DNA from 4 places in the Streptomyces graminofaciens genome. Region 2 is predicted to be linked to each of the others. Evidence: riboswitches for the same ligand, from Rfam matches in the RefSeq annotation. Region 2 holds a riboswitch; each other region holds the start of a gene.

Region 1 (2,192 bases), 3.6 Mb from region 2:
CCGTGTTCGTACCCGCGGAAGCCCGGCGGGTCTACTACTCCGAGTCCCCCGCCCTGACCGCCCGCCTGCGCGCCACCGGCCGCGTCGCCCTGGGCCCCGGCACCCGCGACTTCTCCAAGGACTTCGTGGCGACGCTTCCGCAGTGGCCTGCCACCGTCTGATGGCGGCCACCACCCTCTAGCGATCTGCTCATAGGACTATCCCTCGCCCCTGTGGAAAACGCCGGGCCCCATCCGCGTCCGCTGCTGCACACTGCGACGCATGGACATCACGATCAGGCAGGTGGCTGCCGACGAGTACGCCACCCTCGGCGAGATCACCGCTCAGGCCTACCTGGGCGACGGACTGCTGGACTTCGGAGAGAGCGACGAGTACCTCGGCGAGCTGCGTGACGTGGCCAAGCGGGCCGCCGCGGCCGAGGTGCTCGTCGCCGTGGCGGACGGTCGGGTGCTCGGCGGTGTGACCTTCGTCCCGGCCGGTGGCCCCATGGCCGACATCGCCCGTGCGGGAGAGGCCGAAATACGTATGCTCGCGGTCGCCCCGGAGATGCGCGGTCGAGGCATCGGCGAGGCTCTGGTGCGTACCTGCGTCGAGCGCGCCCGGGCCGTGGAGGGCTGCGTACGCCTCGTGCTGTCGACCCAGCGGACCATGCGCACCGCCCATCGCATCTACGAACGTCTGGGCTTCACTCGTACACCCGAGCGCGACTGGAACCCCGTTCCACACCTCGACGACATCATGCTCCTCACCTATGAGTTGACGCTCTGACACGCTCCGAAGTCGACGTGACACAACATCTGGGGGTGACCCCGCAGCCCGACACAAGATGTATGCTCATGCTCGCTGTCGCCGCAGGGGAATCCGGCGCGAATCCGGAACTGTCCCGCAACGGTGTACTTGCGTGTATTTGCACGCCTGTTCAGTCCGAGGACCTGCCGACAGCGCGCCCGGCCGACCGGTCCGGGTGCCCTGACGTCCGGGCCTCGTGGAGTGGGCCGGTGGACGCGACGCCCCCGTGCGCTCGTGTGCTGCCGCCTGCCCTTCACCAGGTCCACTGCCGAGCGAGGGAGAGCCCCACGTGACCATCGCGCCAGCCGACCCGGCTTCAGTTGCCCCGGCTTCGGCCGCCCCGGTGACGGAGACCGACGGTCCCGGTACCGCGTTGCTGCGGACCCTGACCGAGCTGACCGCCGACCTCCCCGACGCCGACCCCGGCCGGGTCGCCGCCGCCGCGCTGCGCGGCCGGTCCGCGCGGGCGGACGAGGCGGAGCTGCGCGAGCTGGCCACGGAGGCGGCCGCCGGCCTCATCTCCGAGGACCCCGCCTACTCCAAGCTGGCCGCCCGGCTGTTGGCCGTCAGCGTCCGCGCCGAGGCCGCCTCGCAGGGCGTCACGACGTTCACGCAGTCCATCGTCGTGGGGCACCGTGAGGGCCTCGTCGCCGACCGCACGGCGGAGTTCGTACGCGTCCACGCCGAGCGCCTCGACGCGCTCGTCGACCCGGCCGGCGACGACCGCTTCGGCTACTTCGGCCTGCGCACGCTGCACAGCCGCTATCTGCTCCGGCACCCGATCACCCGCAAGGTCGTCGAGACGCCCCAGCACTTCATGCTGCGGGTGGCGAGCGGCCTCGCCGAGGACGACACCGCTCGTTCCGTCGACGAAGTCGCCGCGCTCTACGGGCTCATGAGCCGCCTCGACTACCTCCCCTCCTCCCCGACGCTCTTCAACTCGGGTACGCGACACCCCCAGATGTCGTCCTGCTACCTCCTCGACTCCCCACTGGACGAGCTGGACTCCATCTACGACCGCTACCACCAGGTGGCCCGTCTCTCGAAGCACGCGGGCGGCATCGGGCTGTCGTACTCCCGGATCCGCTCGCGCGGTTCGCTGATCCGGGGTACCAACGGGCACTCCAACGGCATCGTGCCGTTCCTGAAGACGCTGGACGCCTCGGTCGCCGCGGTGAACCAGGGCGGGCGGCGCAAGGGCGCGGCCGCGGTCTACCTGGAGACCTGGCACTCCGACATCGAGGAGTTCCTGGAGCTGCGCGACAACACGGGTGAGGACGCCCGGCGTACGCACAACCTGAACCTGGCGCACTGGATCCCGGACGAGTTCATGCGCCGGGTGAACGCCGACGAGCAGTGGTCGCTGTTCTCCCCGGCCGACGTTCCCGAGTTGGTCGACCTGT
Region 2 (2,192 bases):
TCACCCCGTCGATGTCGAGCCTCATGGTCACCGGCCTCCGAACGCATAGCCGCCGCGCCGCATCAGCAGCAGGAACGCGGGCACCCCGACCACGGCGGTGATCACCCCGACGGGCAGCTCGGCGGGCGCGAGCAGCAGCCGGGAGAGCAGATCTGCCCACACCAGCAGGACGGCTCCGGCGAGCGGGGCCACGGCCAGCACCCGGCGGTGATCGGCGCCGACCAGCATCCGTACGACATGCGGCACCATCAGCCCGACGAACCCGATGGCCCCGCTGACCGCGACGACGGTCCCGGTCACGGCGGCGGTGACGAGGAACAACTCCCGGCGCAGGCGGCCGGGTTGCACACCGAGCGCGGCGGACGTCTCGTCGCCCATGGCGAGGGCGTTGAGTGCCTCGGCCCGCAGGCGCAGCCACGCCCAGCCGGCCGCCACGGTCACGGCGGCGAGCGGCACCTGCGCCCAGGTCGCCCCGCCCAGACTCCCCAGCAGCCACATCATCGCCGAGCGGGCCGCCTCACCCCGGGCGGCGCCGAACACCATGACGGTGGTGACGGCCTCGAAGCCGTACGCCAGGGCCGTGCCGGTGAGCACCAGCCTCAGCGGGGTCAGCCCGTGCTGCGATTGGGCCACGGTGTACACCAGCACCATCGCGGCCAGCGCCGAGGCGAACGCGGACACGGACAGCGCCCACACCCCGAGCCCGGCGAACGCGCCGAGCAGGATGACCGCGTTGGCGCCGACCGCGGCCCCCGACGAGATGCCCAGCACGAACGGATCGGCGAGCGCGTTGCGCACCATCGCCTGCACGGCGACGCCGACGGCCGACAGCCCCGCCCCGACGACGGCGCCCAGCACGACGCGGGGCAGCCGGATCTCCCACACGATGGTGTACGAGGCGATGTCATCCGCGTGGATGCTGCCGCCGGTGAGCCCCGCCCAGAGGAACCGGAAGACCTCCGCCCAGCCGAGTCCGGCCGCCCCGAGCCCGACGCCGCACACGAGCGAGACGATCAGTAACACCGACAGCCCGACGACCAGCGGCGGGAGGGGTGTTCGGCTGGGGGTGGCGGGGCGGTGGCGCACGGTCGGGGCGGTCCTTCACCTGGGGCCGCCTGATGAACGTCAAGCAGGGAGGCAGCCCGTACGGCCCACCGGCCGCGCGGTCCCCTCTCGCAGTCCACGGCGAGCAGTCAACGGGTCGCACACCTCCCATGGGCAATCGGGCTCGCGCGACGGACCACCAGGTCCCCACGCACACCGCTGCGGGTCAGCGCCGGAATCTCACCGGACTTCCCCCACGGGAGGCTCGGGGAGCGTAGCAAACGGGGCCGAACCGCTGTTCGGGCAGGTTGGCGCCCGCGACGGTCAGCCGAAGCTCATGGTGGGCGTGGCCGGGTCCAAGGTGGGCAGCGGGAGCGGGTCGTAGCCGTAGGGGTCCGACGTGGGCTCGGGCTCAGCTGTGGGGGCGGGCACCTTGTCGGGGTCGGCCGTCGGCTTGCCCTCGGGATTGCAGACGTGCGCCGCCTTCGGGCGCGTGAGTTCGTAGACGGCGACGCGCTCGGTGCGGAACTCCACGGTGTCGTTGTTGCCGTAGGCGGCGTCCGACAGCTTGATCGACTCCGGCAGTTCCTTCTCGCTGAGCGGCTTGCCGGCGGTCACGGTCACCAGCGCGCCGACACAGACGCTGCGGTCGTCGGCGTACAGTTTCTTCGGTGCCGTGACCTGCTGTTCCCCGCTCCCGTCGGTGCGCAGCCGGGTGCGCTTCGCCCGTTCCATCGCGAAGTAGAAGTCCGGGGTGCCGGGGTCGCTCTTCTCCTTCTCCGACGGCGAGCCGTAGGTGAGTTTCCAGAACTCCACCTGAACGGTGACCGGTTCGCACAGCGGGCCGTCGAACCCTTCCTGGACCGGACCGACCGCCACGTCCTTCGACGTCTCGACGTCGGAGGCCCTGGCCTGAATCTGCAGCCAGGTCCTGACCTCGTCCGACGTCCAGCCGCTGTTGTCGTGGCAGCCGTCGGCGCCGGTCGGGTACGGGGGTGTGACGGACGGGGTGGGCGTGGGGCTCGGGCTGTCGGTCGCCGAGGGGGACTCCGAGGCCGAGGCGTCGGAGTCGCTGCCGCCCGTGCAGCCGGACGAGAGCAGGACCGCGCCGACGACCGCGGCGGCGACCGGCAGCCTTCGTCGGCCCC
Region 3 (2,192 bases), 8.4 Mb from region 2:
GACCACACTCTTCCCGGCGTCAGAGGTGGTCCCGGCGACGAGCAGACCCCCACCGGTCATGAGGCACCCCCCGACCGCATCCGCTGTGCCGGGCGCCTCATGACCCGGTTCCGCAGCAACGCGCCACCCGCACTGACCCCCAACGCCAGCCAACTCACCCGCCGGGACAACCGAACGGCCCGCTCGATGTCCCCGACCACCACAGCCCGCCCCTCCCCATTCAGCACAGGCCGGTGCTCGACCCGCCCCCCGTACGACAACGTCCCACCCAGCCGCACCCCCAGCGCCCCCGCGAACGACGCCTCCACAGGCCCGGCGTTGGGACTCGGATGCTTCCGGGCATCGGCACGCCAGGCCCGTACGGCCCCACGGCGGTCACCCCCGGCGACGCCGGCGAGCACAGCGGTGAGCCGGGCCCCCGGCCACCCGGCGACGTCGTCCAGCCGAGCCGAAGCCCACCCGTACCGCCGATGGCGAGGCGACTTGTGCCCGACCATCGCATCGAGCGTGTTGACGGCCCGAAACCCGACGAGCCCAGGCACACCCCCCACGGCCCCCCACACCAACGCCCCCACCACCGCGTCGGAGGTGTTCTCGGCAACGGACTCGACGACGGCCCGGGCGATCCCGTCGGCGTCGAGCGCCTGCGGATCCCGCCCGCACAGATGGGGCAACCGCGCCCGGGCGGCCTCGACATCCCCCGTCTCCAGGGCATGCCCGATGGCCCGGGCCTCCCGCCCGAGGGAAGTCCCCCCGACGACGGCCCAGGTGGTGGCGGCGGTCAACGCGACGGAAGCGGTACGGGACGGCCGTGCCGCAGACGCGGCCAAGGCGCCCAACGCCACGGCGCCCCCCGCGCACACGGCGGTGTGCAGCGCCCCCCACCCCCGGTGGTCCCGCCACAACACCCGCTCCACGGCACCCGCGGCCCGCCCGAACGCGGCGACCGGATGCCCCCGGCGAGGATCGCCGAGCAGCAGGTCGCCGAGGAGGCCGGCGGCGGCGCCGTACGCGAAGACGCGATCGGCACGCATGCGGTCAGCCGATCGGGAGGTCGGGAAAGGGCCAGGTACTGAAGCTCGAACGGCAGCCGCGCATGGCGATATGTCCTCACTCAGGGTGTCCACGCCCTGGTTCGACGAGACCGACGGCGAGAGTTCCTGGCTCCCGGGAAGGTTCTTCCCCGGTGACAGTGGCGGGACCGCGCCGGACTCGCACCGGCTTCCTCTCCTGCCGTCGTACATGGCCCCGGCAGTCCACCACGCCCCCGGAAGACCCGTCAACTCGCCGTTGACCTGCGGCGTAGTGGTGTGCTGAGCCCCACATCGCTGAAATATCGTCAGGCGCCCGAATCTGCGGGAACGGCAGTACGAAAGCCGAGCGCCGACGAGCGGCATCGGGTCGTTCAACGCGGGGAGACGCGCCGGGTGTGGCCGGCCCTCCACCGCGCCCGCGCGGCGGAGGGACACGTTCTGGCGCGTGACTCGAAACGGGGGCGAAGGCCCCGTGCTCGTCCTGCCGGCCGCGGCCGGCAGGACCCACTGGGTCGTCGACGAGAGGGGCTCGAGGTGCTCCGGCTGGTGGTCGTAACCGCGATGCCGACGCAGACAAAAGCCCTCACGGTGATCGAATTCACCGTGAGGGCTTTGTGCCAGGTGCCGCAGGAGCGGCGTGGCGTCAGGCCATGATCAGATAGATCCCGTAGGCCACCGCCGCCGCGCACGCCGCGAAGCAGGCGTACGCCGCTGTCGTGGGGAGTGCCGCCGAGTTGCCGGCGGCCGTGGCGGTCTCACGCTTGGAGAGGCCGACGATGCCGAGGGTGAACAGGCCGACGAGGGCCACGGTCACCACGAGGCTGACTCCGAAGACGGAGCCGAGGGCTGCCCAGTCGATGTGCATGGTGATTCTTCCTCAGGGGGTCGCGGGAGTCGCGGGGCTCAGACGGCCGGTGTCGGCGCCGACGGGTTCGCCGGGGTCTCGGCGGCGGTGGCGGCCGCGGCGGTCGCCGGGGCCGGGATCGTGGCCGTGAGGTCCTCGGCGACCGTGCCGACCGGCGGCGGGGTGACGGCGGCGATCGCCGCGGTAACCACACCGGGGGGTTCCTCGGAGTCGTTCACGTTCGTGTGATCGACCACCTCGCGGCGCGAGATCATCCAGATCGCGGCGCTGGAGGCGATGAGGAAGACGGCGAC
Region 4 (2,192 bases), 9.2 Mb from region 2:
CCACGACCCGGCGGTCACCACAGCCGAGTTGGCCACAGCCGAGTTGGAGCGCTGGTACGCGCACATGACAGTGCACGCACTCGTCCTGGTCAACCTGGGCTTCGCGCTGGCCCTGATGGAAGCCGACATGTTCAGCTTCCTCAACAGCATCCTCGGCTTCTGCTCGAACTGCGCGATCGCCTGGGTCGTCACCGTCGCCACCGACATCGGCATCGGCATCGGCATCGGCATCGGCATCGGCATCGGCATCGGCATCGGCATCGGCATCAACAAGTACCTGCTGAAGCTCTCCCCGCTCCAGCCCGAGTTCCGCCGGGGCATGCTCCACGCCGTCAACCCGGTCGGAGTCGTGGCCTTCGTCGCCGCCTCCGGTCTGTCGATCGCCATGTACTTCCACGCACTGGGCGACACGCTCCAGCCTTACTCCCCCGTGGCCGCCGCCGTCATCGCGTTCGTCCTCACTCCGCTGATGGCCGTCGTCACCAAGGGCAGGTACTACCTGCGCCGCACCGACGACGGCATCGACGAGCCGCTGCTCGACTCGGCGGGCAACCCCAGCGCGACGACGTACGACTGCCATGTCTGCCACCAGCCCTACGAGCGCCCCGACCTGGCCGCCTGCCGGACCCACGACGCGATGGTCTGCTCGCTGTGCCTGAGCACGGACAAGGTCGGCGACCACGTGCTGCCCGCGCAGCCGTCGGCCGTCTGAGCCCCGGGGTCGGGCGGTGCGCAGAAGCCCCGCCGCCCGGCCCCACCTCTCCATGCCTCCTTGAGCACGGGAGCACGGCGGTCGGCCTACTCCTGTGCCGCGCGGGGCCGTTGGGGCGTGCGCCGGGGTTCGAGCCGTCCGGCGCCGTCCGCGCGCCCCTCGTTGCCGCTTGTCAGAGGCCTTGTGCGGGCACTACTGTCGCCACGCCTTGGTGAACGGGAAATCCGGTGTGATGCCGGTGCGGCCCTCGCCACTGTGATCGGGAAGTCCGGCTCCAGTCCTCACGGACAGCCACTGGGTCCTCGGACCCGGGAAGGCGGAGCATGGGCGGTGGTACCCGTCAGCCAGGAGACCGGCCAAGGCACGTCAACCATCCACGAGGTGCTGGAGAGGGTCTGCTGAGCCATGCACATAGCCGAGGGGTTTCTGCCGCCGGCGCACGCGATCGCCTGGAGTGTCGCATCCGCGCCGTTCGTCGTCCACGGAGTCCGTTCACTCACCCGTGAGGTCAGGGAGCACCCCGAGAGCACCCTGCTCCTCGGCGCGTCCGGTGCCTTCACGTTCGTCCTGTCCGCGCTGAAACTGCCGTCCGTGACCGGGAGCTGCTCGCACCCCACCGGCACGGGGCTCGGCGCCATCCTGTTCCGGCCACCCATCATGGCGGTCCTCGGCACCATCACCCTGCTCTTCCAGGCGCTGCTCCTCGCGCACGGCGGTCTGACCACGCTCGGCGCCAACGTCTTCTCGATGGCGATCGTCGGCCCCTGGGCCGGTTACGCGATCTACCGGCTGCTGCGGCGGTACGACGTGCCGCTGATGGTGGCGGTGTTCTTCGGCGCGTTCCTCGCCGACCTGGTCACCTACTGCGTCACCAGCGTGCAGTTGGCGCTCGCGTTCCCCGACCCGAGCAGCGGCTTCGTGGGCGCGCTCGGCAAGTTCGGCTCCATCTTCGCCGTCACCCAGCTCCCGCTCGCGGTGAGCGAGGGGCTCCTCACGGTGCTGGTGATGCGTCTGCTGGTGCAGTCGAGCAAGGGTGAACTGACCCGGCTCGGCGTGCTGCTGACCGGCAAGCAGAACCCGACAGGTAGCGAGGCGGTGGCCCGATGAGCCGGAACACGAAGATCAACGCCCTGCTGCTGCTCGTCGTGGCCGCGCTCGCCGTGCTGCCGCTGGCCCTCGGACTCGGCGACCACAAGAAGGAGCCGTTCACGGGCGCCGACGGCGAGGCCGAGACGGCGATCACCGAGATGGAGCCGGACTACAAGCCGTGGTTCTCGCCGTTGTACGAGCCGCCGTCGGGCGAGATCGAGTCGGCGCTGTTCTCCCTCCAGGCGGCACTGGGCGCGGGCGTCCTCGCCTACTACTTCGGTCTGCACCGGGGGCGGCGCCAGGGCGAGCAGCGGGCACTGGCACAGCGGGACGCCCAGGACCCGGCAGGCTCCGAGGCCGCCTCCGAGGAGTCCACGGCCGGGCGGGCCTG

Evidence for each region. Region 2 has a riboswitch for cobalamin ahead of SGFS_RS06620 (FecCD family ABC transporter permease). Riboswitches for the same ligand answer to the same signal wherever they lie in the genome.
Region 1: another riboswitch for cobalamin. It lies ahead of SGFS_RS21345 (ribonucleoside-diphosphate reductase subunit alpha); the one in region 2 lies ahead of SGFS_RS06620 (FecCD family ABC transporter permease).
Region 3: another riboswitch for cobalamin. It lies ahead of SGFS_RS43220 (cobalamin biosynthesis protein); the one in region 2 lies ahead of SGFS_RS06620 (FecCD family ABC transporter permease).
Region 4: another riboswitch for cobalamin. It lies ahead of SGFS_RS47235 (energy-coupling factor ABC transporter permease); the one in region 2 lies ahead of SGFS_RS06620 (FecCD family ABC transporter permease).

Annotation. Positions count from the first base shown of each region.
Region 1 is NZ_AP018448.1:5,029,936-5,032,127, forward strand. It holds gene SGFS_RS21335 (nucleoside hydrolase) at 1-161, shown strand, start outside; gene SGFS_RS21340 (GNAT family N-acetyltransferase) at 262-768, shown strand; cobalamin riboswitch at 831-954, shown strand; gene SGFS_RS21345 (ribonucleoside-diphosphate reductase subunit alpha) at 1,079-2,192, shown strand, end outside.
Region 2 is NZ_AP018448.1:1,462,328-1,464,519, reverse strand. It holds gene SGFS_RS06625 (ABC transporter ATP-binding protein) at 1-25, opposite strand, end outside; gene SGFS_RS06620 (FecCD family ABC transporter permease) at 28-1,086, opposite strand; cobalamin riboswitch at 1,197-1,321, opposite strand; gene SGFS_RS06615 (hypothetical protein) at 1,369-2,192, opposite strand, start outside.
Region 3 is NZ_AP018448.1:9,821,414-9,823,605, forward strand. It holds gene SGFS_RS43215 (cobyric acid synthase) at 1-60, opposite strand, end outside; gene SGFS_RS43220 (cobalamin biosynthesis protein) at 57-1,034, opposite strand; cobalamin riboswitch at 1,133-1,253, opposite strand; gene SGFS_RS43225 (hypothetical protein) at 1,678-1,899, opposite strand; gene SGFS_RS43230 (inorganic phosphate transporter) at 1,938-2,192, opposite strand, start outside.
Region 4 is NZ_AP018448.1:10,706,127-10,708,318, reverse strand. It holds partial or broken gene SGFS_RS47240 (allantoin permease) at 83-712, shown strand; cobalamin riboswitch at 905-1,087, shown strand; gene SGFS_RS47235 (energy-coupling factor ABC transporter permease) at 1,118-1,819, shown strand; gene SGFS_RS47230 (energy-coupling factor ABC transporter substrate-binding protein) at 1,816-2,192, shown strand, end outside.